4 regions of the Streptomyces sp. NPDC051133 genome follow, and region 4 is predicted to be linked to each of the others. Evidence: riboswitches for the same ligand, from Rfam matches in the RefSeq annotation. Region 4 holds a riboswitch; each other region holds the start of a gene.
What was found. A riboswitch is a leader RNA that binds a small molecule or an ion and turns the genes downstream of it on or off. The one in region 4 is predicted to bind cyclic di-AMP.
Positions count from the first base shown of each region.

Region 1: it holds a riboswitch for cyclic di-AMP, as region 4 does, so the genes downstream of both, AB0N17_RS30540 (transglycosylase SLT domain-containing protein) here and AB0N17_RS30450 (C40 family peptidase) in region 4, are expected to answer to the same signal.
Region 2: it holds a riboswitch for cyclic di-AMP, as region 4 does, so the genes downstream of both, AB0N17_RS19905 (M23 family metallopeptidase) here and AB0N17_RS30450 (C40 family peptidase) in region 4, are expected to answer to the same signal.
Region 3: it holds a riboswitch for cyclic di-AMP, as region 4 does, so the genes downstream of both, AB0N17_RS43145 (transglycosylase SLT domain-containing protein) here and AB0N17_RS30450 (C40 family peptidase) in region 4, are expected to answer to the same signal.

Region 1 is NZ_JBFBBK010000035.1:13,744-21,487, reverse strand. Features, by position in the region: gene AB0N17_RS30565 (NAD(P)H-dependent oxidoreductase) at 1-36, shown strand, start outside; gene AB0N17_RS30560 (ABC transporter permease) at 70-987, opposite strand; gene AB0N17_RS30555 (ABC transporter ATP-binding protein) at 974-1,948, opposite strand; gene AB0N17_RS30550 (sigma-E factor regulatory protein RseB domain-containing protein) at 2,008-3,207, opposite strand; gene AB0N17_RS30545 (polyprenyl synthetase family protein) at 3,448-4,458, opposite strand; cyclic di-AMP (ydaO/yuaA leader) riboswitch at 5,080-5,261, shown strand; gene AB0N17_RS30540 (transglycosylase SLT domain-containing protein) at 5,265-5,753, shown strand; gene AB0N17_RS30535 (Cof-type HAD-IIB family hydrolase) at 5,799-6,611, opposite strand; gene AB0N17_RS30530 (FAD-dependent oxidoreductase) at 6,980-7,744, opposite strand, start outside.
Region 2 is NZ_JBFBBK010000018.1:54,601-62,344, reverse strand. Features, by position in the region: gene trmB (tRNA (guanosine(46)-N7)-methyltransferase TrmB) at 1-773, shown strand, start outside; gene AB0N17_RS19915 (PrsW family intramembrane metalloprotease) at 837-2,243, shown strand; gene AB0N17_RS19910 (aldo/keto reductase) at 2,283-3,227, opposite strand; gene AB0N17_RS19905 (M23 family metallopeptidase) at 3,298-4,344, opposite strand; cyclic di-AMP (ydaO/yuaA leader) riboswitch at 4,352-4,521, opposite strand; gene AB0N17_RS19900 (PP2C family protein-serine/threonine phosphatase) at 4,776-5,957, opposite strand; tRNA gene AB0N17_RS19895 (tRNA-Met) at 6,137-6,210, shown strand; gene AB0N17_RS19890 (dihydrofolate reductase family protein) at 6,293-7,426, opposite strand; gene AB0N17_RS19885 (MarR family transcriptional regulator) at 7,496-7,744, shown strand, end outside.
Region 3 is NZ_JBFBBK010000088.1:6,939-14,682, reverse strand. Features, by position in the region: gene AB0N17_RS43165 (hypothetical protein) at 95-847, shown strand; partial or broken gene AB0N17_RS43160 (transposase family protein) at 1,324-1,973, opposite strand; gene AB0N17_RS43155 (LuxR C-terminal-related transcriptional regulator) at 1,974-2,168, shown strand; gene AB0N17_RS43150 (WhiB family transcriptional regulator) at 2,252-2,611, opposite strand; gene AB0N17_RS43145 (transglycosylase SLT domain-containing protein) at 2,834-3,598, opposite strand; cyclic di-AMP (ydaO/yuaA leader) riboswitch at 3,602-3,759, opposite strand; partial or broken gene AB0N17_RS43140 (hypothetical protein) at 4,330-4,826, shown strand; partial or broken gene istB (IS21-like element helper ATPase IstB) at 4,886-5,657, opposite strand; partial or broken gene AB0N17_RS43130 (IS21 family transposase) at 5,654-6,450, opposite strand; gene AB0N17_RS43125 (GAF domain-containing SpoIIE family protein phosphatase) at 6,984-7,744, shown strand, end outside.
Region 4 is NZ_JBFBBK010000034.1:88,619-96,362, reverse strand. Features, by position in the region: gene AB0N17_RS30465 (alpha/beta fold hydrolase) at 1-367, shown strand, start outside; gene AB0N17_RS30460 (M23 family metallopeptidase) at 624-2,102, shown strand; gene pcrA (DNA helicase PcrA) at 2,130-4,616, opposite strand; cyclic di-AMP (ydaO/yuaA leader) riboswitch at 4,879-5,048, shown strand; gene AB0N17_RS30450 (C40 family peptidase) at 5,060-6,256, shown strand; gene AB0N17_RS30445 (tellurite resistance/C4-dicarboxylate transporter family protein) at 6,577-7,542, shown strand; gene AB0N17_RS30440 (hypothetical protein) at 7,546-7,744, opposite strand, start outside.

The sequences.
Region 1 (7,744 bases), on a different contig from region 4:
CTCGCGCGCTTCCCGTACGAGACGGCCGCCCGCTAGCACCTACGCGCCGAGGTCCCACGCGCTGATGTCCTACGCGCTGATGTCCTTCGCCGTGAACCGCGCCCAGGCCGCCGAGCCGAACACCGCCGCGTACAGCGCCTGGAGACCGAGGTTCTTCGTCAGGTCGTCCCAGTACACCGGGTCACGCATCAGGTCGGCGAAGGACAGCCAGTAGTGCGAGAAGAAGTACGGCTGCAGCGCGTGCAGCTGGGGTATCTGGTCGAGGATCTGGACCGTGATGAGCAGGCCGACGGTGGTCGCCATCGCCGCTATGCCGCTGTTGGTGAGGGTCGACACGAACAGGCCCAGGGCCGCCACGCCGACCAGTGAGGCGGCCACGACCAGGGCGATCAGCAGGGCTCTGCCGAGTCCGTCGGTGAAGCCGATCCGGGTGCCGGAGATCGTCATCAGGTCGCCGAGCGGGAAGAGCAGCGCGCCGACGATCAGCGCCGACACCGCGACGACCAGGGTGGCCAGCAGACAGAAGGCCAGCACGGTCGTGTACTTGGTGAGCAGCAGCCGGGTGCGGCCGGCCGGCGCGACCAGCAGATAGCGCAGGGTGCCCGCGCCCGCCTCACCCGCTATCGCGTCGCCCGCCACGACCCCGACGGCCATCGGCAGGAAGAACGGCAGCGTCGCGGCCAGCGCCGTGAACACCAGGAACAGGCCGTTGTTGGTGATCTGCGAGATGAACGCCGGGCCCTGTCCGCTGTGGTCCGCCGTCCCACCGCCCCGCGTCTGGATCTTCACCGCGATCCCGACCAGCACGGGCACCGCGGCCAGCACCCCGAGGAGGGCGAGCGTGCGCCAGCGTCGGAGGGTGGTGACCAGCTCGCTGCGCAGCAGTCCGAAGGTCCACAGCGGGTTCGGGCGGCCGGCACCCGGTACGGCTGGTGCGGCCGCTGCGGCCGGTGCGGCCGGCGCCTGGAACGTCTCAGCCCGCGACATCGAAGCCCTCCCCCGTCAGTGCCACGAACGCGTCCTCCAGGGAGGCGCGTTCCAGCGTGAAGCCCCGCACGCGTACACCCGCCGCGACCAGGGCCGCGTTCACCTCGGCCAGGTCCCGCGCGGGCGGTTCACCGGTGACCCGGTCGCCGTCGGCGGTGACGTCCCCGACGCCCTGCTCCTTGAGCACCCCGGCCGCCTCGGCCGCGTCCGGAGTGGTCACCACCAGGCGGCCGCGCGCCCCGGCCGCGAGGTCGGCCACCGCGCCCTGGACGACGAGCCGGCCCTGGGTCATGACGGCCGCGTGCGTGCACACCTGCTCGATCTCGTCGAGGAGGTGCGAGGAGAGGAAGACGGTCGTGCCGTCGGCGGCCAGCTCCCGGATCAGGGTGCGGATCTCCCGCATGCCCTGCGGGTCGAGGCCGTTGGTCGGCTCGTCCAGCACCAGCAGTCCGCGCGGCTGGAGCAGCGCGGCGGCCAGGCCCAGCCGCTGCTTCATGCCGAGCGAGTACGCCCTCGCCTTCTTGCCGGCGGCGGCCGCGAGGCCCACCCGCTCCAGGGCGGCGGCGACCCGGGCGCGCCGGGTGCGGGGGTCGGCGGTCGGGTCGGCGGCGTCGTAGCGCAGCAGGTTGTCCCGGCCGGAGAGGAAGCCGTACAGGGCGGGGCCCTCGATGAGCGCGCCGACCTGCGGGAGGACCGCGCGGGCCGACCGGGGCATGGGCCGGCCCAGGACGTGCGCCGTGCCCGCGGTCGGCTCGATCAGACCCATCAGCATGCGGATGGTGGTGGTCTTGCCGGAGCCGTTCGGACCGAGGAAGCCGAAGACGCTGCCCGCCGGGACGGTCAGGTCCAGACCGTCCACGGCGAGGTGTCCGCCGCGGTAGCGCTTGGTGAGGCCGCGCGTGGCGATGACGCTCTCCCGCGCCCGGCCCGGGTCCCGCTCCGTGGCGGACGGTCCTGCCATCGACTCCCCCCTCGTGTCCTCGCCCCCGAAGGGGCGCGTCCCGTGGTGCCCGAAAGGGGCTACTTGCCCGCGTCCGCCGCCTTCACCAGTGCCTCCTTGGTCACCGCGCCGGCGTAGACCTTGCCGTCGTCCGTTATCAGGGCGTTGACCAGACGGGTGGAGAAGACCGTGCCCTTGCCGAACTTCCCGGAGACGTGGTCACCGAGCGAGCCGAGGAATCCGCCCAGGTCACCGGCCTTGGAGCCGCTCGGCAGGCCGCCCTTGGCGCCGGTGTCGAAGGTGGCGACGGACGTCCAGCCCTTGCCGACGACGGTGGCGCCGCCCGGGCCCTTGGCGAAGTCGCCGCCGGGCAGGGGCGCGTGCTTCCGCTCCCCGGGCTGCTGCTTGTCCTCGGTGACCTTCGCACCCTTGGGCGGGGTGAAGCGGAAGGTGGAGGCATCCGGCTTGGCGAAGGAGACCTGGGTGAAGCCCGCGTCGACCACGGCGGCGCCGCCGCTCTTCGGCGTCAGGGTGAACTTCAGCGGCATGCCCGTCTTCGCGTCCACGGCGATGCTGATCGCGCCGACCGTGGTGCCGGACTGCCGGGGCTTGATGAGCAGCTTGTAGGCGTCGCGCCCGGCGACCTGCTCGGTGCCGTCGACGGTGACGGACGTGGTGTCGTCCACCGACTTCAGCGCCTCGTCGGCGAAGTTTTTGGGCGTGGCCGGGGGCTCGGCCCTGTGGTCCTTGCCGGAGTCGGCCGCCGTGCCGTGGTGGACCTCGTTGCTCTTGCTGTCGTAGCCCCAGACGTCCTTGCCGTCGTGGATGACGCTGTACTCGGACCCCTGTTCCAGCAGCGACACCTTCTGCTTCTCCGGGCCGTCGGCGGCCACGCGCAGGGTGTGCATGCCGGAGACCAGCTCGGTGAGCCTGGCCTTCGGGTCGGCGGAGGATCCGTCGCCGGACCCCTTGGCCGCCCCGGAGATCAGGCCACTCTCCAGGCCGCCGAGGTCGGGCAGGCCGAGGTCGGTGCTGATCCTGACCGTGCCGGACAGCTGCTGCACGTCCGACTTGGCGATCTTGTTGATGAGCTGCTGCGCGGTGATCCTGGGCAGGTCGGGGTCACCGGAGTCGGCGAGCGCCGGGACCAGCCCGATCGTGGCCGCTGCCACCCCCACCACCGCGACGGGGACGGCGTACCGGGCGGCCTTGCGCCGGCCGGAGCGCGGGTCCTCGTCCCGCGCGACGCCCGCTGTGTCGTCGGATTCGTACGGTGCCATGTGTGCCTTACCTCCGTCGTCGGCGGCGGCTGTCCTCACGCTGGTCCACCTGAGCCGCCATTCTCACCCGAATCGGTGAGGAGTGGTGATTTCCGTGGTTTCCATCTCACCAAATCGGCCATGAGGAAGCGTCAGACCTCGGAGCCAACTCCGTGTACGCCTGCGGTATGACACGTAGGGGCGGCGACTCCCCCGACCCGTAGGGGTCGGGCGGGACGACGCACCTGCCGGCGCCGGTGCTCAGCCGGCGCGGTGCACCACCGCGTCGCACAGCTCCAGCAGCGCCGCCTTGGCGTCGCACTCCCGCAGCGGGGCCAGCGCGGCCCGCGCCTCCTCCGCGTACCGGACGGTGTCCCGCCGGGCCTGCTCCAGCGCGGGGTGGTCGCGCAGGGCGGCCAGCGCCTGGGCGTGCCGGGCGTCGTCGCTGAGGTCGGAGTCCAGCAGCTCGCACAGCGCGATGTCCTCGGGCAGCCCCAGCCGGGCCGCCCGCTCGCGCAGCCGGAGCACGGGCAGGGTCGGGATGCCCTCGCGCAGGTCGGTGCCCGGGGTCTTGCCGGACTCGTGGGAGTCGGAGGCGATGTCCAGGACGTCGTCGGCGAGCTGGAAGGCGACGCCGAGCCGCTCGCCGTACTGGGTGAGCACGTCGACGACCGTCTCGTCGGCGCCGGACATCATCGCGCCGAACCGGCACGACACCGCCACCAGCGAGCCCGTCTTGCCGCCGAGCACGTCCAGGTAGTGCTCGACCGGGTCACGGCCGTCCGAGGGGCCCGCGGTCTCCAGGATCTGACCGGTGACCAGCCGCTCGAACGCGAGGGCCTGCACCCGGACCGCCTCGGGGCCGAGGTCGGCGAGGATCTGGGAGGCGCGGGCGAAGAGGAAGTCGCCGGTGAGGACCGCGACGGAGTTGCCCCAGCGGGTGTTGGCGCTGTCCACGCCGCGCCGCACGGCCGCCTCGTCCATGACGTCGTCGTGGTACAGCGTGGCGAGGTGGGTCAGCTCCACGACCACGGCCGACGGCACGATGCCCGGCGCATAGCGGTCGCCGAACTGCGCCGCGAGCATCACGAGCAGCGGCCGGAACCGCTTCCCCCCGGCCCGTACGAGGTGCTGCGCGGCCTCCGTGATGAACGGGACCTCGCTCTTGGTGGCCTCGAGCAAGCCTTCCTCGACAGCCGCCAATCCGGCCTGGACATCGGCTTCCAGAGCCTGGTCCCGCACGCTCAGCCCGAACGGCCCGACGACGGTCACGAGGGGTCTCCTGTCTGCTGGTGTCTGCTGGCGCTTACGCGGTTTGTCGATAGGTCGCTGCCATCACTCAAGTCAGCGTATCCGGTCCTGTTTCGATCACCGATAGCGCCCACCGGTCCAGCCTGGGCGGTATCGGATCATGACCGTTATGTTTGTGATCGGATAGTAAGAACGGACATTTATCGACTTAACCGCAATCTGACCGCTTTGTCGCGGACCGAGGGGCGAGCGGAGTAACGTGCGCGCCACCCTCCGTACCGCTGCGGCCACGGTCACGACGACGGGTACCCCCCTCGACGACGACGGGCACCTCGCCAGGGGTTCCACGGCCGGCCGAACCCGAGCGCAAATCGCCCGAATCCCCCATGTCCGATTTGACGTAATTCGCTATTCCGTGAGTTGAGTCACGCACCCCCACCCGGCACCCGAGGCCTGCCCGTCGACGCCTCCTTCCTTGCCGCACCGCCGAGTTGAGGATTGGCGAACGCAAAGGATCAAGTACCCCATACGGCACAGACCAAGGTCAAATGGGGCGTTCCATGAATCCTTAACTTGTTCCCGACATGTGCTCTCGCATACGTTCCGGGCCGTCGGGCGGAACGCCGAATCCTGCCGCCGCCCGCATCCCCATCGACGAACTCATCCATGCGGCAGGAGCGGGGGACCCAGGTAAGCGCCGGATCGGACGGCACACGTCGCGCCGGAACGGCTAGGGGTGAAGCCGTGCCTTCCCAGAGGGCACGGCCGGGCACCTCCCCGCCCGAACCCGACAGCTCACCTCGCAGGCGACGGAGAGGAACTTTCCCATGCCTGCTGCCGCTCAGCACCGCCGTACCTGGAGCAACCGCTTCATCCGCACCGTCGCCGTCGCCGGCACCGGTGCCGCCGTCCTCGCCCTGCCGCTCATCGGCGCGGCCAGCGCGTCCGCCGCCACCCCGGCCGCCACGACGGCCGCGACCACCCAGGCCGGGTACCCCGACAACCTGGACGGCTGGATCCGCGAGTCCCTCTCGGTCATGGCGCAGAAGGGCATCCCGGGCTCCTACAACGGCATCTACCGCAACATCATCCGCGAGTCCTCGGGCAACCCGAAGGCCATCAACCTCTGGGACTCCAACGCCGCCAAGGGCATCCCGTCCAAGGGCCTGCTCCAGGTCATCGACCCCACTTTCAACGCGTACCACGTGGCCGGAACGTCGTCCGACATCTACGACCCGGTCGCGAACATCACCGCCGCCTGCAACTACGCGGCCGCCCGGTACGGGTCGATCGACAACGTGTTCGGCGCCTACTGACGGGCGTCGCCGCGCTAGGGGCACAGGCTCCTACTGATGTTCCGGTCAGTCGGTCGGGAACAGTCTTTCGAGGACGACGGCGATGCCGTCGTCCTCGTTCGACGAGGTGACCTCGTCGGCCACCGCCTTGAGTTCGGGGTGGGCGTTGGCCATGGCCACCCCGTGTCCGGCCCAGTCCAACATCGGGATGTCGTTGGGCATGTCGCCGAAGGCCAGCGCCCGGCCGGGAGCGATGCCCAGCCGCTCGGCGGCCAGCGCCAGCCCGGTCGCCTTGGTCACCCCGCACGGCTGGAGTTCCACGGTCCCCGGCCCCGACATGGTGACCGTCGCCAGCGACCCCACCGCCGCCCGCGCGAGGGCCGCCAATGCGTCGTCCGACAGGGTGGCGTGGCGCAGCAGCACCTTGCTGATGGGCGCGCGCCACAGGTCCTCGCGCCGCCCGACCCGCACCGCCGGCAGGGTCGGGTGTGGCATCCGGTATCCGGGCTCGATGAGTGTCAGCCCGTCCACGCCGTCCTGGTCGACGGCCGCGTAGACCTGCCCCACCTCGGCCTCGATCTTGCCGAGCGCGGTCTCGGCCAGCTCCCGGTCCAGCCGCACCGACCACAGCAGACGGCCGCTCGCGGCGTCGTAGACCTGTGCGCCCTGCCCGCACACCGCGAGCCCCCCGCAGCCGAGGCCGGCCAGCAGGGGCCGTACCCGCGGGGCCGGGCGGCCCGTCACCACCAAGTGGCGCGCACCGGCCCGCGCCACCCGCGCGAGCGCCGCGAGGGACCGGTCGGAGACGGTGTCGTCGCGGCGCAGCAGCGTCCCGTCCAGGTCGGTGGCGATCAGTGCATACGCGGGGGTGGGTGCCATGATCAGAGAATACGGACACCACGCCCCGCCGACTCACCTGTGATTGCGCGCACTTGTGTGCTGCTCGACCCCAAGTGGTGCCCGGCTGCCCCCTGATGGCGCAGTCGGCGCCGCCGGCCGCTCCTCGTCGCAGCGGCCGGCCGCCTCCTCCCGCAGCACGTCCCGGCACCGGCTCCCCGGGACGGTCGGAGAGCCGGACGATCCGCTCGGGCGGCCACAGCGCGGCGCGCACGTTCGCCGTCGGGACGTGCACGCGCGCGCCGTGACCGGTGTGCCGGTCCGCCCGCGGCCTCACGCGCTCCGCGGCACCGCACGCACTCCCCGATGTTCCGGGTGCGTTCGGTCCGCCGCGGACGGTCCGGCCGTCGTCAGCCGTGTGCCGCCGCCAGGTGTTTCGCCAGGCGCGGGGAGGCGAACTCCGTGCCACAGACGAAGCGCATCACCGGGCCGTACGACGACGCCGCCGGGAGACCGGTGAAGTACAGGCCGCGGACGGAGGAGACGTAGCCGGGGCCGAGCTTCGGCGCGCCGCGGCTCACCTCGAGCCGGGTGCGCAGTTCATGGCCGAGGAAGTCCATCGCCGCGATGTCGACGCGGTAGCCGGTGGCGGCGATGACGTGGTCGGCGGTGAGCCGCTCGCTGCGGCCGCCGTGCGTGCGGACGGTGAGGACGGGGCTGCCGTCCGGCGCCTCGGCACCCACCACGCGCGCGACGTCGTCCACCTGCACGCTGCTCTGGAAACGCTCGCGCAGCCACCAGGCGCCGAGCGGGCCGAGGACCCGGCGGACCAGGTAGTGGCGGGCGGGCTCGGGCAGGTAGCGGTAGGGGTGCGGGTAGTAGCTGAGCGCCCACAGCGACCAGGCGCGGCCGAACGGGGACTCCGGGCGCAGCTTCGGCTGGTCCCAGGGCGGGGCGCCGAAGGCGACCCGGCCCCGCCCGCGCGCGACCACGCGCACGCGTGCACCCGCCTCGGCGGCGAGCGCCGCCGTCTCCAGCGCCGACTGGCCCGCGCCGATCACGATCAGTTCCTTGCCGGCGAAGCGGCTCAGGTCGTGGTGCTGGGAGCTGTGCGAGACCGGGCCGGTCGGGGCCGGGCCGTCGGCCGCCGCGCCCGCCAGCTCCGCGGGGAGATG
Region 2 (7,744 bases), on a different contig from region 4:
CCGGTGTCTCCGTCCGGCACACCCGGGCCAAGGGGGAGCCGCGCTTTCCGGACGGCCCCAAGGCCGATCCCGCCGGGTCCCACTTCGAGCGGCGGATCCGGAGTTTCCAGCCGCGCCGCAGCCGGGTGACCGCCGGGCAGGCCGACGCGCTCCAGCGGCTGTGGCCCCAGTGGGGGCTCGACATCGACGGGCAGCGGGTGATCGACCTCGCCGAGATGTTCGGCAACGACAAGCCGGTCGTGCTGGAGATCGGGTTCGGCATGGGCGAGGCCACCGCGCAGATGGCCGCCGCCGACCCGGACACCGACATCCTCGCCGTGGACGTGCACACCCCGGGCCAGGGCAATCTGCTCAACCTGGCCGACCAGAACGGACTGTCCAACGTCCGGGTGGGCAACGGCGACGCGATCATCCTGCTCCGGGAGATGCTCACCCCCGACGCGCTCGACGGGCTGCGCGTGTACTTCCCGGACCCCTGGCCCAAGAAGCGGCACCACAAGCGGCGGCTGATCCAGCCCGAGTTCCTGACGCTCGCCGCCACCCGGCTGCGGCCCGGCGCGCTCGTGCACTGCGCGACCGACTGGGAGCCGTACGCGGAGCAGATGCTCGAGGTGCTCACCGCGCACCCGGACTTCGAGAACACACAGGCGGACGGCGGTTTCGCGCCCCGTCCCGGGTTCCGGCCGCTGACCCGTTTCGAGGGGCAGGGGCTGGACAAGGGACATGTGGTGAACGATCTGCTCTTCCGGCGCGTACCGCACCAGGGCCGGTAGCGGGCCGATCAGGACCGATAAACCGCTCCAGACCCTCGTCCCGTCACCGTTAGGGTCGATGCCGTGGCCACCAGTCCTCCGTATCCGACGTATCCCCCGGGCCCCGAGGGCCTCGTCCTGCGCCACCCGCACTGGTGGCAGCGCACCTGGGTACGGTACGGCGCGCTGATCACCCTGCTGGCGCTGTCCGGGCTGGTGATCCTCGCGCTGGTGCGGCGGCAGACCGGCACCGAGGGGTTCCTCGTCGGGCTGGGGCTGGCCGTGCTGCCCGTGCCCTGGCTGATCAGCGCGTTCCGGTGGCTGGACCGGGTGGCCCCGGGCCCCTGGCGGAACCTGGTCTTCGCCTTCGCCTGGGGGGCGTGCGCGGCAGCGCTGATCGCCATCGTGGCCAACAGCTTCGCCACGAAGTGGATAGCCACCGCCACCGCCGACCCGGCGAGCGCCGACACCCTGGGCGCCACCGTGATAGCGCCGATCGTCGAGGAGTCCGCGAAGGCCGCGGCCGTGCTGCTGGTCTTCCTCTTCCGCAGACGGGACTTCACCGGGCTCGTGGACGGGGTGGTGATAGCGGGGATCACCGCCACCGGCTTCGCGTTCACCGAGAACATCCTCTATCTCGGCACGGCCTTCGGGACCGACCAGCTCACCGGCGGTCGCGGCATCGCCTCCGTCACCGCCGCGACCTTCTTCGTGCGCATCGTGATGTCCCCGTTCGCGCACCCCCTGTTCACCGTGTTCACCGGCATCGGCTTCGGCATCGCCGCGCTGTCCGCGGAGCGCCAGCACGTCCGGCGGGTGCTGCTGCCGCTGTGCGGGCTGCTGCTCGCCATGAGCATGCACGCCACCTGGAACGGCTCCTCCACCTTCGGCGAGTTCGGTTTCTTCGCCATCTACGGCGCCTTCATGGTGCCCGCGTTCGGCCTGCTGACCTGGCTGACGATCTGGACGCGCCAGCGCGAGCTGCGGACGGTGCGGGAGGAGCTGCCGGCGTACGTGCCGGCGGGGTGGCTGGGGCCGGCCGAGCCGTTCGCGCTCGGCTCGATGCGGGCGCGGCGGATGGCCCGGGACTACGCCCGCCACCACCTCGGGCGCCCGGCGGCACGGGAGGTGGCGCGGTACGAGGCCCACGCCACCTCGCTGGCGCTCCTGCGGCGGCGGGGGCGGGAGGGCAAGGCCGGCGCCGACTTCGTCGTACGCGAGCGCGAGCTGCTGGACGAGCTGTGGAAGCGCAAGGACGTCTCCGGCCCCGCACTGGAGTACGCGGCGAGGACTGCTGCTCCGGTACGGATGCCTGCGGCGCCCTGGCCGCCTTACGGGTACCCGGCCCACGGAACCGCGGGGTACGGGACCCCGGGGTACGGGACCGCGGCGTACGGGACCGCGGCGTACGGGACGCCGGGGTACGGGTATCCGACGGTGCCGTACCCCGCGTGTCCCTCGTACCCCGCGTACAACCCGTACCAGCCGTAGCCGCCCGGCCGCCGTCCGGTGAGGGGCGGCGGCGGGGGATCAGGAAGAGGCCCGGGTCAGGCGGGTCAGCTCCTCGTCCGTCAGCTTCAGGTCGGCCACCTCCAGCAGTGCCGGGAGCTGGTCCACCGTGCGGGCCGAGGCGATGGGGGCCGTGATCGTCGGCTGGGCGGCCAGCCAGGCGAGGGCGACCGTGGCGACCTGGGCCCCGTGGGCGGCCGCGATCTCGTCCAGGGCCGTGAGGACCTGCCGGCCGCGCTCGGACTGCAGGTGCTTGGCCGCTCCCTCGGCGCGGGCGCTGTCGACCGTCGTACCCGGCCGGTACTTGCCGGTCAGGAAGCCCGAGGCGAGCGAGAAGTACGGCACCGCGGACAGGCCCTCCTTCGCGGCCAGGTCCTGCAGCGGGCCCTCGTAGGTGTCGCGGGAGACCAGGTTGTAGTGGGGCTGGAGCGCGACGTACCGGGCCAGGCCCTCGCGGTCGGAGAAGTCCAGGGAGGCCCTCAGGCGGTCGGCGCTGATGTTGGAGGCGGCGATGTGCCGGACCTTGCCCGCCTTCACCAGCTCGTCCAGGGCGCCGATGATCTCCTCGACCGGCACCTCGGGCTTGTCGAAGTGGGTGTAGTAGAGGTCGATGTGGTCGGTGTCCAGGCGGCGCAGGGAGGCGTCGGCGGCCGCCTTGATGTTGGCGGCGGACAGGCCCTGGTACTCGGGGTGCTGGCTGACCTTGGTGGCGATGACCACGTCGTCGCGGTTGCCGCGGGCCTTGACCCACTTGCCGATGATCGTCTCGGACTCGCCGCCCTTGTTGCCCTCGATCCAGGCGGAGTAGGAGTCGGCCGTGTCGATGAAGTTGCCGCCGGCGGCCGCGTAGGCGTCCAGGACGGCGAAGGAGGTCTCCTCGTCCGCGGTCCAGCCGAAGACGTTGCCGCCGAGGGAGAGCGGGAAGACCTCGAGGTCGGAGGAGCCGAGTGTGCGCAGAGAAGTCATGCTCAATGTCAACGCCGGCGGCGGATGATCGCATTCCGCCGCCGGCGCCGTGTTCACACGAACGACACGCTCAGGGGGTGAGGCCCTTCGACCGCAGCCAGGGCGCCGGGTCGACGGCGGTGGCCTGGCCGTTCGGGTGCACCTCCAGGTGCAGGTGCGGGCCGGTGACGTTGCCGGTGGCACCGACGCGGCCGATGACGTCGCCGGTGGAGACCTTCTGGCCGACCGAGACGTTGATCGAGGACTGGTGGCAGAACCACAGCTCGGTGCCGTCGTCCAGGGTGAGGACGGTGCGGTAGCCGTAGGCACCGGCCCATCCGGCCTGGGTGACCGTGCCGCTGTGGATCGCCTTGATGAGGGTGCCGGTGGGAGCGGCGAAGTCCAGGCCGGTGTGGTAGCCGGAGGACCACATGGAGCCGGGCTGCCCGAACGTTCCGGTGAGCGTGTACGAGACGACCGGCAGCGTGTACTGCTTGGCCAGCTCGGCCAGCCGCTCGGCCTCGGCGGCCTTCTTGGCGTCGGCCTCCGCCTTCTGCTGGGCGGCGGCGGCCTTGGCGGCGGCGTCCTTCTCCGCCTTGGCGGCGGCGTCGGCGGTCTGCTTCTCGGAAGCGGCGAGCGCGGCGGCGGTGGCCTTGCTGTCGGCCTTGCTCTGCTGCTGCTCGGCCTGGGCCATGATCCGGTTGCGCAGGGCCTCGCCGGCACCGGTGCTGCTGTCGCTGTCGGCGGTGGTGCCGACGTTGCTGAGCGCGGTGGCGGTGGCCTGGTGCGTGTCGGAGCCGGAGGAGTCGTCGCCGAAGAAGTGGTCGACGGAGGACGGCAGGTCCGGCAGGTCCGGCAGGGATATGGAGACCGGCGGCTTGCCGGTGTTGGCGCTGGCCATGCCGCCCGCGCCGACCGCGGCCATCACGCCGACGCCGAGGACGGTGGAGCTGCGCGCGAAGCCGCCGCGCTGCTTGGCGACGCGGTGCCGGCCGCGGACCGGGGCGACGGAGTCCTCGGTCGGGTTCCACTCCTCCCAGGGGCCCTCGTCGGCGCGGTAGGCGCCGTAACCGAACGTTTCGGACTCGCGCTGCGCAGGCACGAACGGGGCTTCTGGGGCAGGCCGGTTGGACGCCACGCGGGCGTGCTCCTTTCCTTCCGCCGCCTACCGGGTTAGCTGACGGGTTCGGAGCAGGAAGGTCTCCTACGCGCGTATACCGGTCGTGGACTCAAAGCAGTTCACGGCGGTGTCCGCGTGATTCACCCCAAGGTGGTGGTTCCCCGGTTCCCTTGCGGGATTCGGCGCGTGCGCACGGAGCCGCCTCTTGTGACGGCTGGGACGACCGCGCTGCGTTATCGAACGTTAATAGACCCGCCAGGCACTTTCCAAGCCGTTCGGCTTGATCATTAAGGTTTCCGGTCGCGGACTTTCCGGACAGGAAGCCTGCAAAACGGGCGAGTTGGCCACGCTTCAGGAGTCTCAGTGTTTTTGATGGTGACTCAGATGTTATGCGCACGGCGGTCGGGCGGTCACAGGCCGTGACTTCCGCCCAGGGACCGTCACCCCGCTCAGGGCCGCCGCACGGCGAGCAGCGCCATGTCGTCCGCCATTCCGCCGCCGGAGTGCCGCCGCGCCTCGGTGGCGAGCCGGTCGAGCAGCGCGCCCGGGTCGGCGAAGGGGCGTCCGTCGAGCCGCCGTTCCAGGTCGTAGAACCGGCCGTGGCCGTCCCGGGCCTCGGAGAGGCCGTCGGTGTGCAGCAGCAGCGTGGCCCCGCTCGGAAAGCCCGCCTGGAGGGACCGGTCGGGCCACCGGCCGAGGTCGGCCATGCCCAGCGGCAGCGCGGGCTCGTGCGTGGTCAGGGCGCGCACGGTGCCGTCGGCGTAGAGCAGCAGCGGAGGTGGATGGCCGCGGTTGACGAGCCGTACGACCCCGTCGCCGTGCGGGAGTTCGGCGAGGACGGCGGTGGTGAACCCCTCGAAGGCGTCGATGCCGGCCCGCCGGGTGCCCTCCCGGGCCAGCGCCCGCTCCAGCCGCTCGGCCACCTCCTCCAGGGTGGCCGCGTGCTCGGCCGCCTCCCGGAACGCCCCGATCACCACGGCGACCGCGGCGACCGCGCCGATGCCCTTGCCGCGTACGTCCCCGACGACCAGCCGGACGCCGTACGGGCTGTCCTGCACCGCGTACAGGTCCCCGCCGATGGACGCGTCCCGCCGCGCCGCCTCGTAGCGGGCGGCGATCTCGAAGCCGCCGATCCGCGCCGCGGGCTCCGGCAGTACGGCCCGCTGGGCGGCCTCGGCGACCTCCCGGGCGGAGGCGAGCCGCCGGTCGCCGAGCCGGACCACCCGGTTGATGGCGAGGGCGAGCAGGGCGACCGTGGCGATGGTGACCGCGTCGGTGACGGCGGCGACGGCGGGGTGGGTGCCGGGGCCTGCGTGCACCGCGAAGCCGGCGGCGAGGGCCGTGAGGCCGGTGAGCACGGTGGTGCGCAGCGACGACAGGGGTGCGGCGATCAGCGGGGCGGCGGAGAAGAACGGGACGGCGGTGAACTCCTCCGGGGTGAGCAGGCCGTACAGGACGCCCGCCGCGATCAGCAGGGCGGGCAGGGCGCGGGCCGGGACGCGAGGGTCGAGGCGGCGTGGGCGGGGCAGAGGCGGGGGCTCGTCGCCGAGGCCCGGGTCGGACAGGGGGTCGCCGGGCAGCCGGCCGCCGGCCCTGGTGCACGTGTTCTCCTCCACCTCTCCAGGGCGCACCGTTTGTCTCCCACGTGTCCGACGTACGTCCAGATTTGCGGGCGGCACGGCGCGCGGCGAGCGCTGTGGGCCGACCGGATGATCCCGCCGTACGGCCCCGCCGACAGGCCGCACGACAGGCCCGCCGGCCACGGATGTGCGTTCCGACCTGCGGATGGGGTACTCTTGAGACACAACGACGCGGGGTGGAGCAGCTCGGTAGCTCGCTGGGCTCATAACCCAGAGGTCGCAGGTTCAAATCCTGTCCCCGCTACTGAAGGCTCAGGGCCGGAAACCATCACTGGTTTCCGGCCCTGAGTGTTTGTGCCGCCCCCCGCAGGGGCGGCACGGTGCCGTCAGCCCGGCAGATGCGCGTTCGGTGCCTTGGCGAGTCCCTCCAGCTCCGGCAGGACGATCACCTGCGCGCCCGCGCCGGCCAGCACCCCCGTCCCGTCGGCCGCCGCGACGAACGTGTCCGGCTCCCGCCAGGCCGTGACCACCCGGCGCACGCCCGCACGCAGGATCAGCTCGGCGCAGGGCGCGGGGCGCGAGGCGCGGCGGGCGCAGGGCTCCAGGCTGCTGTAGACGGTGGCGCCGGGCAGGCGCGGGTCGGCCGGGTCCAGCTTGGCCAGGGCGGCCTCCTCCGCGTGCACCACGGGGTCGGCTCCCTCCCGGGAGTGGCCGCGGGCCAGCTCCTTGCCGTCGGCGGCGACCACGACCGCGCCCACGCTGAACGCGGTCCGCGAGGGCGGGCAGAGCGCGGCGAGCTCGCAGGCGGTGCGCAGCCACCGGCGGTCGGCGGCGGTGGGCGCGGAGCCGGTGCCGGGGGCGGTGGGCTCGTAGCGCATGAGCACGACGTCCTCGATGCGGCGGGTCTCCGTCAGGCGCAGCCGGCCGCCCTGGTACGCCCCGGGGCCGAACAGGCGCGGGGCCGCCGGGTCACCGACGAGGAGCGGGGCGAGGACCAGCTGGAGTTCGTCGGCGAGGCCCTCCTGGAGGAGCTGGGTGTGGACCTGTCCGCCGCCCTCGACCATCAGGCGCTCGACCCCGCACGCCTCGTGCAGATGTTCGAGCAGGGTCCGCCAGTCGAGTCCGGGGCCGAGCGGGACGACGTCGGCGGTGCCGCCGAGGAGACGGGAGGCCCGTTCGGCGCCCTGGTCGGTGGTGTAGACGACCTTCTCGCCGCCGGTGTGCCAGAAGTTCGCGGCCGGGTCGAGGTCGCCGGAGGCGGTGACGGTGACCTTGAGCGGGTACTCCGGCCTGCCCGCCGCGGTGCGGGCCGCGCGGCGCTCGGCGGAGTTGACCAGCAGGCGCGGGTTGTCGGCGCGAATGGTGCCGGCGCCGACCAGGATGGCGTCGACGGAGGCCCGTACCGCGTCGACCCGGTCGAAGTCCGCCGGACTGGAGAGCAGCAGGCGCTCCGGGCCGGTGTCGTCCAGGTAGCCGTCGAGGGAGACGGCGGCGGACAGCAGGACGTACGGGTACGGCATCGGCGCACTCCTCGCGGGCCCGGCACCGGGGCCCTTGGTTCAAGTTTGAAACAAACTTACACTGGCTGCATGACGACCCGCTGGCTCACCCCCGACGAGCAGCGCGCCTGGCGCGCCTACCTGGCCGCCGCCCGGTTGCTGGACGACGCGATCGACCGGAACCTCCAGCAGGCGGCCGGCATGCCCCACCTGTTCTACTCGGTGCTCGCCAACCTCTCCGAGGCGGCCGGCCAGCGGCTGCGCATGACCGATCTCGCCGAGACGCTGAAGATCACGCGCAGCAGGCTGACGTACGCGGTGACCCGGCTGGAGCGGGAC
Region 3 (7,744 bases), on a different contig from region 4:
CGAAAGCAGTATCCAAACCCCTGCGCGCCGACAGGCAGATGTTTCCTTGGCGCTTGCTCGCGAGGCACCCGTCGGGCTGTGGTCAGAGGGACGTGTGACCCTGCGGACCCCCATCGCCCAGGGCACGGTCACCTTGCACATCGCCACCAGCGGCTTTGATCCTGCCTCACTCGGTGTGCAGCGCTACGACACTTCCTTGCGCCGCTGGATCGATGCCGACTCGGCGGATCCCGGTAGTGGCGCCGACCGAACGTTCCCCCTCTCCGGCGGTGGTGCCAGCTCCGGGCACCCGGTGTCGGTGCCCCTGCGCATCAAGGACCTCGACCGCCCGGGCCACCTGACCGTCACCGCCACCGTCGACGACCGCCACGGCCATACCTATCGGGCTGTGCCCCAGAGCACGGTGGCCGATCGCCCGACGAGCGCGGTCGGGCCTTGGCCCCACAACGCAGCTCTGGTACGCGGCGGGAAAGCGAAGGAACTCACGCTGACCGTCCGTAACACCACCGGCCGGGCTTACCCGTCGCTGTACGCGTCGTTCATCGCTGACGGCGAGAACGGCCACCGCGTCCTCAAGCCCAAAGACCTCACACTCCAGCAGTACGTCCACGGCCGCGGTTGGGAGCGGATCGCGCTCAAGGCTGGTAGTTGCGATCCCGGCATGGGATCCCGGCTGTTCCCTGTCGCCGATTCACCCCTGCGGCCGGGCGCTACGGCCGTCTACCGGCTCAGGTTCGCAGTCAACAGCTCCGCCGCGGTGAGCACTGCTCAAGCAGGGGTTGTGGTGGCTACCGGCAACACGGATATCTTCTTCCAGCAGTTGCCCTTCACCATCCGCAACCGTTGACGACCTGCCGGTCACGCCGCATTACGGTGCCGCGGCCGTGTACAGCGCGGTGACGAGCTGGCTGCCGGCTTGATGGGCAGTTGTTCGTCCTCGGGAAGAAGCCCGTGTGCCACGATGCCCCGATTACGGGCGGGAGCCTCGTTGAGACTGCAGGGGTCACCTCACCACATCGCGGCACACGGGCAGTGCAACCGCACCGTACGGCGGCCCGGCCCGTGCGGCCATGCCGGTTGATCAGACTGCAAGGAGCCGGGGAGCCGCCGCGCGTCCAGGTACAGCTGGGGTGCTGCATCGACGGGCGAGGCGAAGATCCGGATGCTCCTTGTCTTCCCTGCCATGCGATCGCCACCGGCGGCGAGGTCTCGCCCCGCTGGCGCGAGCACATTCATTGGATTAGGGGAAAGGTGGGGCTTTTTTGTTATTTCGATTAACTGAGGCCTTTTCATCCTGGGGTTGAGCTGGCGTGATGCAGGGTGGACGGCCTGGATGAGGCCCGTGATGCGGGGTGGTCGAGCAGCGGAGTTTGCGGAGGAGGCGCCGGTTCTTGGGGGCGGCCATGGTTTGTTCGAGGAGGGCGCGGATTTTGGTCCGGGACCTCCCTGGAGGCCTTGTCCGCCCGGCAAGAGCTTTGTGCCTGGTCGAGGGCGTTGATGGTGCCGTGTTCGCGGGTCGCGCGGACGTCGTGAACGGCCCCTGACGGTGCCGGAGAGGCCCACGGCGGCCGGCCGAGGGATCGGCGACGACCTGCCGTTCATGCCGTGCTTCTTGTGCTTGACAGAGTAGAAGGGCTGGTCGGCGGCGATCCGGTCGATCGGCAGGAGCGTTCCGTCGAGAAGGACGTATGCCTTTGTCGAAGCGGTCCGGACGGCCTCGCCGAGGTTCGGTGCGAGTGCCGCCAGCAGGTCGTCGGCCTCGCTGATGTAGCGGTAGGCCGTGCTCGTCCCTGGCCTGGAAGCTTGCCGCGAGCTGGGCATAGGTGGTTCCGTTCCGCAGATGCGCCAACACCAGCAGGGCCCGACGGCCGGCCGGGAGCTTCCGGTCCGACAACGGTGTTCGCGCAGGCGAGCGGCGAGGAAGGACAGGGAGATCGGCTGGACACGTCCAGCCCGCGCGGACAGACAAGCACGTGAAGCCTCTGGTGGTACCGGGTGGTCTTGGTCGTGAACCCGTCTACCCGGGGCTTCACTCATCTGTCGACCCAACTGAGGAGCATGAAGAGATTGGTGTCGAGCTCTTCATCAGCTCGAAAACTGTTGAATACCATCGTGGTCATATTTATTCCAGATATGGTTTTAGTAGTCGCCGCCAATTCCGGGACTAGGGGCGTCATGCGTCATTCTCAGTCACCTCGTGAGACCGGCCAACTGCACGCACTGACCTGGTCCCAGTTAACATGCTCAGGCCTTATTCGATGATTACTCCCACCGTCGCTCGGCTGGTCTGTGCTGCGAGTGGTGGGATCTGCTTGCCCCCTGCATCACTGGTTTGCTGCTGGTACTGCACACGCGCTGTCTCCAGAAGGCGACGCCATGAAACGACCGTTGGACGGCGGCGCAATAGAGCCCGCCGCTCGCGTTCAGTCATTCCGCCCCAGACTCCATACTCAATCCGATGATCCAGCGCGAAAGCAAGACATTCGGTTCGTACAGGGCAGCTGGTACACACCGCTTTGGCACGGTTCTGCGCGGCGCCAGTGACGAAGAGATCGTCCGGTGGCGTGGTTCGACACCGCCCCTGCGTGCTCCAATGAGTAACCGATGTCACTACAATTTATCCCATCATGAGTAAACGTTGCGAGTTGGCCTTGATGGGCTATCGAGGTGCTTACTGGCTCCCTGTTGCTCAGCGGGCTCTGTCAGTTGCCCCGGGCGCGGCGATGCCTCGCGTAGCATGTGTTCGCCTCCGCTTTAGGGATGTCGGCCGGCGCGGCATCATCGCCGCACGCCAGGGGCAGGTAGACGTGGCTAGCGTCGGCTTCTCTGAATTTCAGTAGGCGCCGTGGACGTTGTCAATGGAACCGTAACGCGCAGCTGCGTAATGGCAGGCTGCCGTGATGTTGGCAACTGGATCAAAGGGGTTCATTGAAGTCCCTGGAACATGATATGCCGCAAACGTTGGCGCGATAATCTGAAGAAGTCCCTTGGATGGCGTGCCTGCGGCCGCATTTGAGTCCCAGTTGTTAACAGCCTGCGGATTTCCGGAAGACTCGCGCATGACGTTGCGATAAATTCCCTGATATGAGCCAGGAATTCCATGCTTTGACATGACCGCGAGTGATTCACGGATCCAGCCGTCAAGATTGTTCGGGTAGGTCTTGTTCCGTGTCCTAGGAGCCGAGGAATGCTGGACTTTACTGCCAGGGTGGTGTGGAGAGGCGGTCGACCTGGACCCACCGTTCACTAGAAGCTTCATGCCGGTGCGAATAGCTGATGGATTATCGCCGATACTGGTCCGATTATCCCGATAGAGCTTCTGCCAGCCGCCAGGCAAGGAGAATTTTGCAGCTATCGTCGATAGCGAATCTCCGGGAGCGACCGTATACGTCACGGGTTTGTGATGAGTAGCAGCGGAAGAAGCGTGGGTGTCGAGTGTGCTGGTGTGTTCGGTGGTTGGAGCAAGTTGCGGAATTGAATCGGCCGTGGTCGCGCACACCAGCGGCAGGGCGATTGCGCTGCCGCCGATCCCTGCAATCGTCAAGTGACGCCCCGTCTGGGTGTCCTTCTGGCGACGATGTTTTCCTTGTCTGGGCATGGCAAGGCCTCTCCTGCCGTCTGCGAGGTTAGCTGTCGGGTTCGGACTGGAGCTGTCCGGCCGCTTTTGAAGGCGGCTTCACCCCAAGCCGGCCCGTTTTCGGGCGTGCGGCAAGTTTGGGTTCCCCGCTCCCACTGTTCGTGAATTAGCGAATTTCGGATTTCCGAGCTGCAGCGGGATTCGACGTCAACTCGGAGTGACGGGCACCGTAGGCGAACCTTGCACGGGAGACAAGCCCTCGAATTCATCCAGGAGGCTCGTGCCCGGTACGGAGAGCGTGCGGCACAGGCGTCCCCAGGGCTCCATGAACCCCCAACTCCCCGCTGCTGACCCGGATCTGGCACGTGGATTCGACTGGTCACCATTCATGCGTGATGCAGGCCACACCGCGTGAAGATGTTAGCCGCCTTTACGGGAAGAGTTAGCAACTAGTATCAAAACGTACTATTGATGATGTTAGTGCTCGTCATGCCTATATAAATGTGCTAGTGACGAAAATGATGTCCTCGATACGGCAGCCACTCCCTAGCTTGACTCTGTTAGGGATCTTGGAGTTTCCCGGTGCGCCACGTGATCAGCGGGCATGCTCGGAGCTGTTTCGAAGATCGACGCAGTTGTCGAGGTGTCCGTTGTCGCTCTGTCCCCCTGCCGGTAAGCAAGCCCCCTCTCTGACCGCGCAGATCGCGCGGGCGAGCAATCCGGGCGATACGACGGCGATGTGGGTGAGAGATCCCAGCTCACTCAACGGGCGTCCTCGGTCGGGGCGGGTGAGGCGAAGGGCCGGATGCCGGTGAGCTCGTCATAGACCGACAGCGGACGGCGGCCTGCGCTCGCTGGAGCTGACCGACGACATCACCGCCGAGCTGACCGTCCTGGTGGCCTTCGACCAGGACCTCGCAGCCCAATCCACCCGCACCTCCAACCGGATACGCGGCCCGCTCACCCAGTTCCCCCCTCGCTGGAACGCGTCCTCGGACCGCGCCTGGGCCACCCGGCCGTCAAGTGGCTGCGGAAACGCTACGGCTCCCGGCCGACCTGCGGAAAGCCGGCCACAGCAGACTCGTCGAAGTCGTCCGGCCCAATGCCCCGCATGGCTGCCCGGCTCATCGACGATGTCTTCGACGCACTCGACGAACAGACCGTCGTCGTTCCGGGCCCCGGCACCCTCAACACCGTGATCCCGTCCCTGGCCGCCGTCCACGAACAGCGCCGGGCGCTGGAAGCCCAGTGTCCGCGTACTCGTCTGAGGAAGTGCACCACCGAGCAAGAAGTTGTGTGCACCACTGCTCAGGCCACCTCGGTGTCCCGTTCGATGGCCTGAAGGCGGTTCTTGAGGCGATAGCTGTTGCCGTTGATCGAGACGACCTCGCAGTGGTGCAGGAGGCGGTCGAGGATCGCGGTGGCCAGGACCTCGTCGCCGAAGACCTGGTCCCATTCGCCGAAAGTCTTGTTCGAGGTCAGGATGATCGAGCCCTTTTCGTAGCGCTTGGAGATGACCTGGAAGACCAGGTTCGCCTCGGCCCGCTCAAGCGGCTGGTAGCCCACCTCGTCGACCACGAGAACGCTCGGGCGGAGGCAGCTGGTGAGCTTGCTGATCAGCCGGCCTTGGTCCTCGGCGGCCTTGAGGTGGCGGACCATGTCGTCGAGGCTGGTGAAGTAGAGCGAGTAGCCGGCCCGGCAGGCCGCGACCGCGAGGGCGACGCCGATGTGCGTCTTGCCGACCCCGGGCGGCCCCAGCAGGGCGACGTTGGCCTTGTCCTCGACGAAGGAGAGGGTGGCCAGGTCCTTGACCTTGCGCGGATCGAGTTCGGGCTGGAAGGAGAAGTCGTAATCCTCCAGCCTCTTGTGATGGGGCAGCTTCGACAGCCGCAGACCATTGCGGAAGCGCCGGTCGTCGCGGACCGCGAGTTCCTCGGCCAGCACCAAGTCGAGCAGGTCGTGGTAGCCCATTCTTTGCCTCGTCGGCCCGCTGGATGTACTGGTTCAGGGCCTCTGCCAGGTGCGGCAGGCCGAGCTTGACGGCGGTGGCGCGGATGCGGGTGCTGGTCAGCTCGCTCAACGGGCGTCCTTCGCCGGGGCGGGTGTGGTGAAGGGCCGGCTGCCGGTCAGCTCGTCATAGACCGACAGCGGACGGCGGCCGACCCCGACGCTTGCGGCTGCGGACCGGTTCAGCAGAGCCTGCAGCGGTCCGGTCTCCGACCCGAGCGGCTGGCTGCGGCGGGGCGAAGGCAGAGTGTCGCCGGCGGTGACGCGGCGGCCGGCGCCGGTGGGCAGGCCGTCCCAATGCGTCTCGTCCACGACGCGAGCTCCGCGGCCGACCGCCCGCGAGTGGACGGCCAGCAACGTCCGGCAAGTGGCGTGGGGGACAGTGGAGTGCAGGGCGACCTGGGACTTCGTGGCCCGGACTTCTACCAGCTGGCGCGGACGGACCTTGCGGGCGGGCACCGAATAGAGGTTCGCGTCGAAGGGGACCAAGCAGTCCTTGCCGACGTGCCGCAGATGCCGCTGGGCGACCAGGTAGGGGACCTTCGGCAACGGACGCATGGCCGTGTGGTCGCGCACGGCCCGGTGACCGATGACTTCGCCGTGGGTGCCGTGGACCTTCGCCCGCCGCAGCGGCAACCAAGCCGCGAAGGCGGCGTTCATCTCTTCGACGGAGGAGAAGGCCCGGCCTGCCAGCACGTGATCACGGACGATGCCGACTTGCCGCTCGACCCGCCTTTGCCCTGGGGCCGGTAGGCGGCCAGCACATCGATGTCGAAGTCGTAGTGCCCCACGAAAGCGACCACCTCCGGATGCAGCGGGACCGCCTCACGCGGAGCGACATGCCGACGCACGACCGCCTTGGTCCGGTGCAACCGTTTGTTGCTGCTGTGGGCCCTTCGCCTCCGGTTGGCGTGGCTCGGTGAGGGCGGGTGGCGTGGATGCCGAGCCCGATCGACGAAGGCCAGTTGCCTCGTGCTCGAGTTCCGCCAGTACGTCAAGACCACAGTGGCCCGCAGGCAACCGGCAGTTGGGGCAACGGCATGAGTACCGCGCGCTGCGATGCGGAACACCTCACAGCAGGGGGGAGCGTCAATGAGGTGTTCGTGCGGCCCTAATGCATCACAGCGCGCGATGTGATTGACGGTAGGTGCGGAAGGCGCTAGGAGCCACGTCCGTTGCCGTCTCTGCAACAAGAAGGGGCTGTGTTCGGAATTTACCGATGAAGACCCTCGTCTGGTTGCGGATGCAAGGCTCCTGGGGTAGGTGAGGGTGGCGTCGGTTGCTGAGCTAGAACTACAGGTCACGGGGGAGATGACGGGACGGATTGCGCGTCAGTTCCTCAAACATGGAACGGAGTTTCTTCATAAAGTCACGTGCTTGGTTAGTCAAGGGCGCTGGGATGTGCAGCTCGTATCAGGGAGAAGCAGGTTCACTTCCATATTCGTTGCCGATTGCTGCGGTTCCTGTAGCAGGTCCGGATCTTGTTGCCAGCAGCCTGGAAGCGGTCGGTAGTCTGGGCGGGCTTTCGGACATGCTGGCCAGGACCTTTAGCTGGATGGGCAGGGTTGGCTGCTCACTCATGCTCCTTGAGGAGGACGGTGCACGACTGAAATCCTTTTCAAGCAATAATCTCGATCCCAACTGGGTTCCTTCTGAACGGCTGCTTGAGTCTGCCGGCGACTGGCCGGTGTGCTGTGCGATCACTTTGGGGAAAGCCTGGGCTGGCAGCGGCAGGGAGCGTCCTTATCCCATGCCCTCGGTGACCGGATCTGCGGCTGCAGCTGTATTCCCCTTGCCGCAGAAGAAAGGGGCTCTGATCGCCATAAGGCCAGGATTTCCACCATTCAGTTCCGTGGAACAAGAGTTCTTGGCAAGTGCAGCCGCTGACGTGTCGGATCTTCTGGCCGACATGCCCCGCCCGGACTTTTCGGATGTGACGTCCTGTCGGTTTCGCAAGGTTAAAATGGGTGAATTTTCCTGGGATCTGGAAACCGGCATTATTACTGGGGATGCTATTTTTGCTCAGCTGCACGGCCTGTCCGCAGCAGGTAGTTACCCGATGGAGACTATATTCGACAGAATGCCGTCTGTGCAGAAGGCTCAGGCTGCTCGTGCGGTGGGGAGCTTTCTGGGCCTTCCGGGTCCTTTTAAGTCTACCTA
Region 4 (7,744 bases):
CCTGCGGGTGCGCACGCTCGTCACCCTGGGCACCCCGCACTCGGGGACCCGGGTCGCGCCGCTGGCCGACGCGCATCCGATCGTGCGCCAGATGCGGCCCGGCTCGGAGGTGATCGAGGCGCTGTCCCGGCCCGCCCCCGGCTGCCGTACCCGGTTCGTCAGCTTCTGGAGCGACCTGGACTCCCTCATGGACCCGCTGGAGTCGGCCTGCCTGGAACACCCCGACCTCGAGGCGCACAACGTCCGCGTCACCGGCATCGGGCATCTCGCCCTGCCCGTGCACCCCGCGGTGGCGGCCGGGATACGCGAGGTCCTCGACGCGCCGCACCCCGGAGACCGGATCGCCGGCGGACTGACGGTGGCGTGACAGGGAGGTGGGCGGCCGGGTGTCCGCGGTGCGGCGAGGGTGAAGACGGCGTGACATTCAGGTGACGGAAAGTCACCTGACATCGAACACCAATCGAACTCTCGGCCAAACTCCCGTCCGGCGTCCCCCGAAACACGGCCGATTGCCCGTTTCCGACGGACGCGAAACCGGCCGAAGATTGTCGCGCCCAGGTACCGGCGGGTACAGTCGCCGCACTGCTCTGGCAGCCCCTGTTGTCGAGGCGAAAGAGAAGTTGGTGAACGACCGTCACCCGTCGGGGATCATGACCACCCCGGCTCCGGCTTCCGACGCCGCCTCCGCGCACTACGCGCCGTACGGGACAGCGGAAGCCCGCTACGACGACTTCACCACCTACGGCGGTTACGACGCCACCGGTTTCGCCACCCAGGGTGCGAACACCGGGACGTTCTCCACCGACCCGCTCTTCGGCAGCCTGCCCGGCACCGAGCAGACCACCGGCGCGTACGACACCACACAGTGGCAGACGCAGACCGGCCAGAGCCCGGACTACGACCCGTACGCGGCCCAGCATCACGCGGCCTATGACTCCGGCGCCTACGACACCACCGCCTGGACCGTTCCCGCGCAGGCCACGGGGCACGACATCAGCGGCCAGTGGGACGCGAGCGCGTGGCTCCAGCCCGACCAGTCCGCCGGCGCCGACCCGACCCAGCAGTGGGAATGGGGCACGCAGACCTTCGACACGGGCGCCTACGACGCCACGCAGTGGAACTCCGGCGCCCATGCGGTGCCCGAGCAGGCCGGAGAACCGTTCGACCACCAGGGCGGAGAAGCGTTCGACCCGCAGACCGGCGAACCGTTCGACCACCAGGCCGGCGAACCGTTCGACCAGCAGGCCACCGCCACGTTCGAGCAGGTCGGCGAGGCCCAGGCGGCCGCGGCCGGCGAGGAGTTGCTGGACGACCAGGAGGAGGCCGCCCCGGCGCCTGCGACCCGCGCGGGCTCGCGCAGCGCGGCGCGCTCCCGGCGTCGTACGCCCGCCAAACGGTCCGCGCTGCTGACCGTCGCCGTACCCTCGGCCTGTGTGATGGGTGTCGCCGGGATCGCCGCCGCATCGGTCGGCGCCCTCACCGACGGCACCAAGGACACCACGGCGTCCGCCTCGGACGCGCACGCGGTCCAGCCGTCCGTCGCCAACAGCAAGCTGGACACCCAGCTCAAGACGCTCTCCGACGGCGCCGACGACTTCGCCGACCGCGCGAGCCGTACCCAGGAGCGGATCGACCTCAAGAACCAGCAGGTGCTGGAGAAGAAGAAGGCCGCCGCGGAGGCCGCGCTCAAGGAGCGTCTGCGCCCCAAGTTCGTGCTGCCGGTCACGCAGAGAGGGCTCAGTGCCTACTTCGGCCAGGCGGGCGTGAACTGGATGTCGGTGCACACGGGCATCGACTTCCCCGTCGCCTACGGCACCACGGTGATGGCCGCGACCGACGGCACCGTCAGCACCAAGTGGAACAGCGCCTACGGCAACATGCTGATCCTGACCGCGAAGGACGGCACGCAGACCTGGTACTGCCACCTGTCCAGCTACCGCGTGCCCTCCGGTACGACCGTCAAGGCCGGCCAGCCGATCGCCTACTCCGGCAACTCGGGCAACTCCACCGGCCCGCACCTCCATTTCGAGGTGCGCCCGGCGGGCGGGGCGGCCATAGACCCGCTGCCGTGGCTGCGCAGCCACGGGCTCGACCCCACGTAGCGGCCGGGGGCGGTGCCCCCGGACCTCCTACAGCTTCTCCACCGGCGCGTACCGCAGCAGCAGCCGCTTCGGCTTGCCGTCGCCGAAGTCGATCGTCGCCTGCGCCTTGTCCTCCGCGCCCGACACCGCGACGACCGTCCCGAGGCCGAACTGGTCGTGGGTGACCCGGTCGCCGACCGCCAGGGACACCGCCGGCTTCTCGGTGGTCCGCCGCGTGGCGAACCCGGAGGCGCCCGCCGCCGACGAGCGCGAGCGCGTCGAGGACAGCGAGGCGGCGATCCCGGACGCCGGCCCGGACGACACTGGCGCCACCGCCCCCGTCCGCTTCCAGTCCACGTGCGTGGCCGGAATCTCCTCCAGGAACCGGGAGGGCGGGTTGTACGACGGCTGGCCCCAGGCGCTGCGCATCGCCGACCGCGTCAGATACAGCCGCTCCCGCGCGCGCGTGATGCCGACGTACGCCAGGCGGCGCTCCTCCTCCAGCTCCTTGGTCTGGCCGAGGGCACGCATGTGCGGGAAGACGCCGTCCTCCATGCCGGTCAGGAAGACGACCGGGAACTCCAGGCCCTTGGCGGTGTGCAGCGTCATCAGCGTGATGACACCGTCGCCGTCCTCCTCGTCGGGGATCTGGTCGGAGTCGGCGACCAGCGCCACCTGCTCCAGGAAGTCGGCCAGTCCCGCCGGCTCGCCCTCGCCGCGCTCCTGCTCGAACTCGAGCGCCACGGCGGCGAGTTCCTGGAGGTTCTCGATGCGGGTCTCGTCCTGCGGGTCGGTGGAGTTCTGCAACTCGGCCAGGTAGCCGGTGCGTTCGAGTATGGCCTCCAGGACCGTGGCCGGTCCGGCGCCGGACTCCACGATGGTGCGCAGGTCCTCCATCAGCGTGTTGAACCGCTTGACCGCGTTGGTGGAGCGCGCGGCCATGCCGTACGCCTCGTCGACCCGCCGGAGCGCCTGCGGGAAGCTGATCTTCTCGCGCTGGGCGAGGGCGTCGATCATGGCCTCCGCGCGCTCGCCGATGCCCCGCTTGGGCACGTTGAGGATGCGGCGCAGCGGTACCGAGTCCTCGGGGTTGGCGAGGACGCGCAGGTACGCGAGGACGTCCCGGACCTCCTTGCGCTCGTAGAAGCGGACACCGCCGACGACCTTGTAGGGCAGGCCGACGCGGATGAAGATCTCTTCGAAGACGCGGGACTGGGCGTTGGTCCGGTAGAAGACGGCGACGTCGCCGGCCTTGGCGTCACCCGCGTCGGTGAGACGGTCTATCTCGTCGGCGACGAACTGGGCCTCGTCGTGCTCGGTGTCGGCGACGTAGCCGGTGATCCGCGCGCCGTGGCCGGCGTTGGTCCACAGGTTCTTCGGGCGGCGGGACTCGTTGCGCTCGATGACCGCGTTGGCCGCGCTCAGGATGGTCTGCGTGGAGCGGTAGTTCTGCTCCAGCAGGATCGTCGTCGCGTCCGGGTAGTCCTCCTCGAACTGGAGGATGTTGCGGATCGTCGCACCGCGGAAGGCGTAGATCGACTGGTCCGCGTCACCCACCACGCACAGCTCGGCGGGCGGGACGTCGTACTCGCCGGGCGGGGTGTCGGCCTCGTCGGCGCGCTCGCCGGTGCCGACGAGTTCCCTGACGAGTGCGTACTGGGCGTGGTTGGTGTCCTGGTACTCGTCGACCAGGACGTGCCGGAAGCGACGGCGGTAGTGCTCGGCGACGTCCGGGAAGGCGCGCAGCAGATTGACCGTCGTCATGATCAGGTCGTCGAAGTCGAGGGCGTTGGCCTCGCGCAGCCGCGACTGGTACAGGGCGTAGGCCTGGGCGAGGGTCTTCTCGAAGCCGTCGGCGGCCTGGGCGGCGAAGTCCTCCTCGTCGATCAGCTCGTTCTTCAGATTGCTGATCTTGGCGCTGAAGGACTTCGGCGGGAAGCGCTTGGGGTCGAGGTCCAGGTCGCGGCAGACCAGAGCCATCAGGCGCTTGGAGTCCGCGGCGTCGTAGATCGAGAACGACGACGTGAAGCCGAGCTTCTTCGACTCCCGGCGCAGGATGCGCACGCACGCGCTGTGGAACGTCATCACCCACATCGCGTTCGCCCGCGGGCCGACGAGCTGCTCGACGCGCTCCTTCATCTCGCCCGCGGCCTTGTTGGTGAAGGTGATCGCGAGGATCTGGCCCGGGTGCACGTTCCGCTCGGCGAGCAGGTGCGCGATGCGGTGGGTGAGCACGCGGGTCTTGCCGGAGCCGGCACCGGCGACGATGAGCAGCGGAGTGCCGGCGTGCACGACCGCGGCGCGCTGGTTCTCGTTCAGCCCTTCCAGGAGTGCCGCCGCGTCGATCGCGGGACGCGGGGCACCGTCGCGGTAGTAGGCGTCCCGGTCCGGCGGCACGTCGAACTTCCCGCCGAACAGATCGTCCGGAAGCGGCTCCGGAGCGTGGTCGTCCTCGGGCGGTGGCGGGGGCTCCTCCTCGTGCCCGCGCGAGGGCTGGAGGTCCGCCAGGAAGCTGTCGTCAAAGAGGCTGCTCATCGCTCTCCGAGTCTAGGGCGCCCCACCGACAACCGGCCGCCGTCCCCGGAACATGGCCGGTCCCGTGGACGGTTGATCTTCGTGTCAATAAGGCCCGATGACCCCTCACGCTGCGGAAGCGCCTGCTCACGTGGGTGTGAAAGTGCCCTCAGGTCACGGAAATGTATCGGACATACCTCGCACCAACCTTCACAGAAGACACACGAGTTGGCTAGGTTTCCGTCAGGCCGCACGACCCCTCTCCGGCGAACGTCGCCGGGCCGTACGGCCTCCGCCGAGTCCGGCGCGCCCCGCACGGTGCCCGGAGCCGGGGACCCACCGATCCTGGGGTGAATCGGCCGACTCCCGCCCGGGACGACGCCGTAGGGCAACCCTTCCGAACCACCCGCCCGAACCCGACAGCTAACCCGGTAGGCGGCGCACGTTGGAAGGAGTCGCCAGCTTTGGCGTCGCACCGCAAGCCGCGCCCCGCCGGCACCCGTGGACCGGGCCTGCGTGGCCCCGCCCTCGCCACCGCCGCGTTCACCTCCGTGGCCGTCCTGTCCCAGACGGCCGAGGCGGCCCCCGCCGACGACGGCAGGCCGAGCCTGGAGGAGATCGAGAAGAAGATCGACGAGTTCTACCGCCGCGCCGACTCGGCGCCGGAGGAGGAGTCGGCGGCCCGGCAGCGGGCGCGCGCCGAGGAACAGGCCGCGGCCCGGCAGCGGGCCAGGGCCGAGGACCAGGCGGCGCGGGAGCGCGCACTGACCGAGAACCGTACGGCCCGCGAGACGGCGCCCGGCGAGGACCGGACCGTCCGGGAGCAGGCGCACCCCGGGGACGGGACGGCGGGGCACCGGGCGCTCACCGGGGACCGGACGGCCCCCGAGTGGGCGCGCGCCGGGGAACCGCGCCAGGAGGGCGCCCGGCGCGCGGCCCGGCGCGCCCGGCCCCGCGAGGGTCTGGCGCCGTTCACGGTGGCCCCCGACCCCGCCGCCTCCCTCCTCGCCGAGTATCCGCAGGACCACTTCGCCCAGCACAGGGTGATGAACCGGCTCGCCTCACACGTGAAGGACGCGGCCGGGCGCGGGAGGGCCACCCGGACCACGGAGACACCCGAGACACCAGCCGCCGCGCCGTACGACGTGAAGGGCGCCAAGGCCACCGTCCAGCGCAAGCTCGTCCTCGCGCGCGAGCTGCTGTCCCGGCTCACGGCCGAGGCGGACTCCCGCCCGGCCGCGCTCCCGCAGGAGAAGCAGCCGGACGTCGGCCCGCAGGCCCACGTCGTCTCCGGCCCCGAGGCCACCAGGGCCGAGAAGGCGATCGCCTTCGCCCGCGCCCAGATCGGCAAGCCGTACGTGAGCGGCGCCAGCGGTCCCGGCTCCTACGACTGCTCGGGCCTGACCCAGGCCGCCTGGAAGGCCGCCGGCGTCACCCTGCCACGCGCGGCCCGGGACCAGGCGGTCGCCGGCACCGTCGTGGCCCTCGACGACGCCCGCCCCGGTGACCTGGTCTTCTTCCGCGAGGACAGCAGCCACGTCGGCCTCTGCACCGGCGACGGCATGATGATCCACGCCCCGGGCCCCGGCGCGTACGTCCGCGAGCAGGCGGTCCACCACACCGGGGAGCCGGTGATCCACAGCGTGGTGCGACCGGTCTGACCGGCGGCGGACGCGGGGCGGGCGCGCGTCCGCCCCGCGGGACCTACGCCGTGCGCGCGCCACACGCGCGCGTACGGTGCACAGGACTCGCGGCCGATCGCACGCGCGCGCGTACGGGTGCGTCCGTCCTGTGCCGTGCCGGCGCCGGGCACGAACCACGCATCGTGCCCACGCCCGGCACGAACCGCACGTCGTACCCACGCCGTGCCCGCGCCGGGCACCGCCGGTTCTCCGTGCCCGGGCGCGTCCCGGCGTTTTCACCCGCCCTCGCGCGCGTGCCCTTCCCGATGCCGGGCCGCTCGGCTGCCTAGCATCGGCGCATGTCCGGCTTCTCGGGTCTGCGCGCGTGGTGGGCGGGACGGCCTCCCGCGGCCGGGGCCGCCGTGATGGCGACCGGCATCCTCTCGGTGGGCCTGCACCTGACCGGTGACGAGACGCTCTCGCGGGTGGCGCTGGTGCTGACCGGACTCGGCTGGATCGCGCTGGCGGCCGACTTCGCGCTGCGGCTGGCCGGCGAGCGGCAGCGCTGGGTCACCGAGGCGGAGAGCCCGGGCGCCCTCACCGCCGTGGCCGCGACCACCGTGCTGGGCACCGGGCTCTCCACGCCGGGCCTGCAGACCCTGGCCGCGGCGCTGCTGGCGCTCTCGGCGCTGCTCTGGCCGGTGCTGCTCGTGCTGGTCATGGGGCACTGGAAGCGGCGCATGCCGGGTGCGGTGTTCCTGTGCTGTGTGGCCACCCAGGGGCTCGCCGTGCTGGCCGCCACGCTGGCCGTGGCCGAGGGGACGGCATGGCTCGCGCACACCGCGCTGGTGCTGTTCTGGCTGGGCCTGGTGCTCTACGGGGTCGCCCTGCCCCGCTTCGACGCGCGGCAGGTGCTGGAGGGCCCCGGGGACCACTGGATCGCGGGCGGGGCGCTGGCGATCTCGGCGCTGGCCGGGGCGAAGCTGCTCCTGGCCGGCGACGGCCGCCTGTACCTGTGGGACGGCGACGACCGCGCGGTGCTGGTCACGGCGACGGTCGTGCTGCTCGTGCTGGACCTGGCCTGCTACGTCGTGCTGCTGGCCGCCGAGGCGGTGCGGCCGCGGCCCGGCTACGACATGCGCCGGTGGGCGACGGTGTTCCCGATGGGAATGACGGCGGTGGCGACGCTGTCCGTCGCGGCCGCCGTGGGCCTCCCGTGGCTCAGGGGGCCGGGACGCGTGCTGGTGTGGGTGGCGGTGGCGGCGTGGCTCGTGACCGCCGCCGGTGCGGTGCGTGCGGCCCGCGCCGGCGGCGGGGACGGCTGACCGTCAGGTCCAGAGCACCGCGATGAAGACGTTGGTGGCGGTCAGCGCCCCGACCAGCCCGAACTGGGCCGCGTCGATCTTCTCCTCGTCGCGCTTCACGTAGACCAGCCCGAGGATCACGATCAGCAGGGCGAGCTTCACGCCGATCTTGACGGCGTTGACGTGGTGGTCGTCGGCCTGGTTGAGGCCGACCAGGGCCACG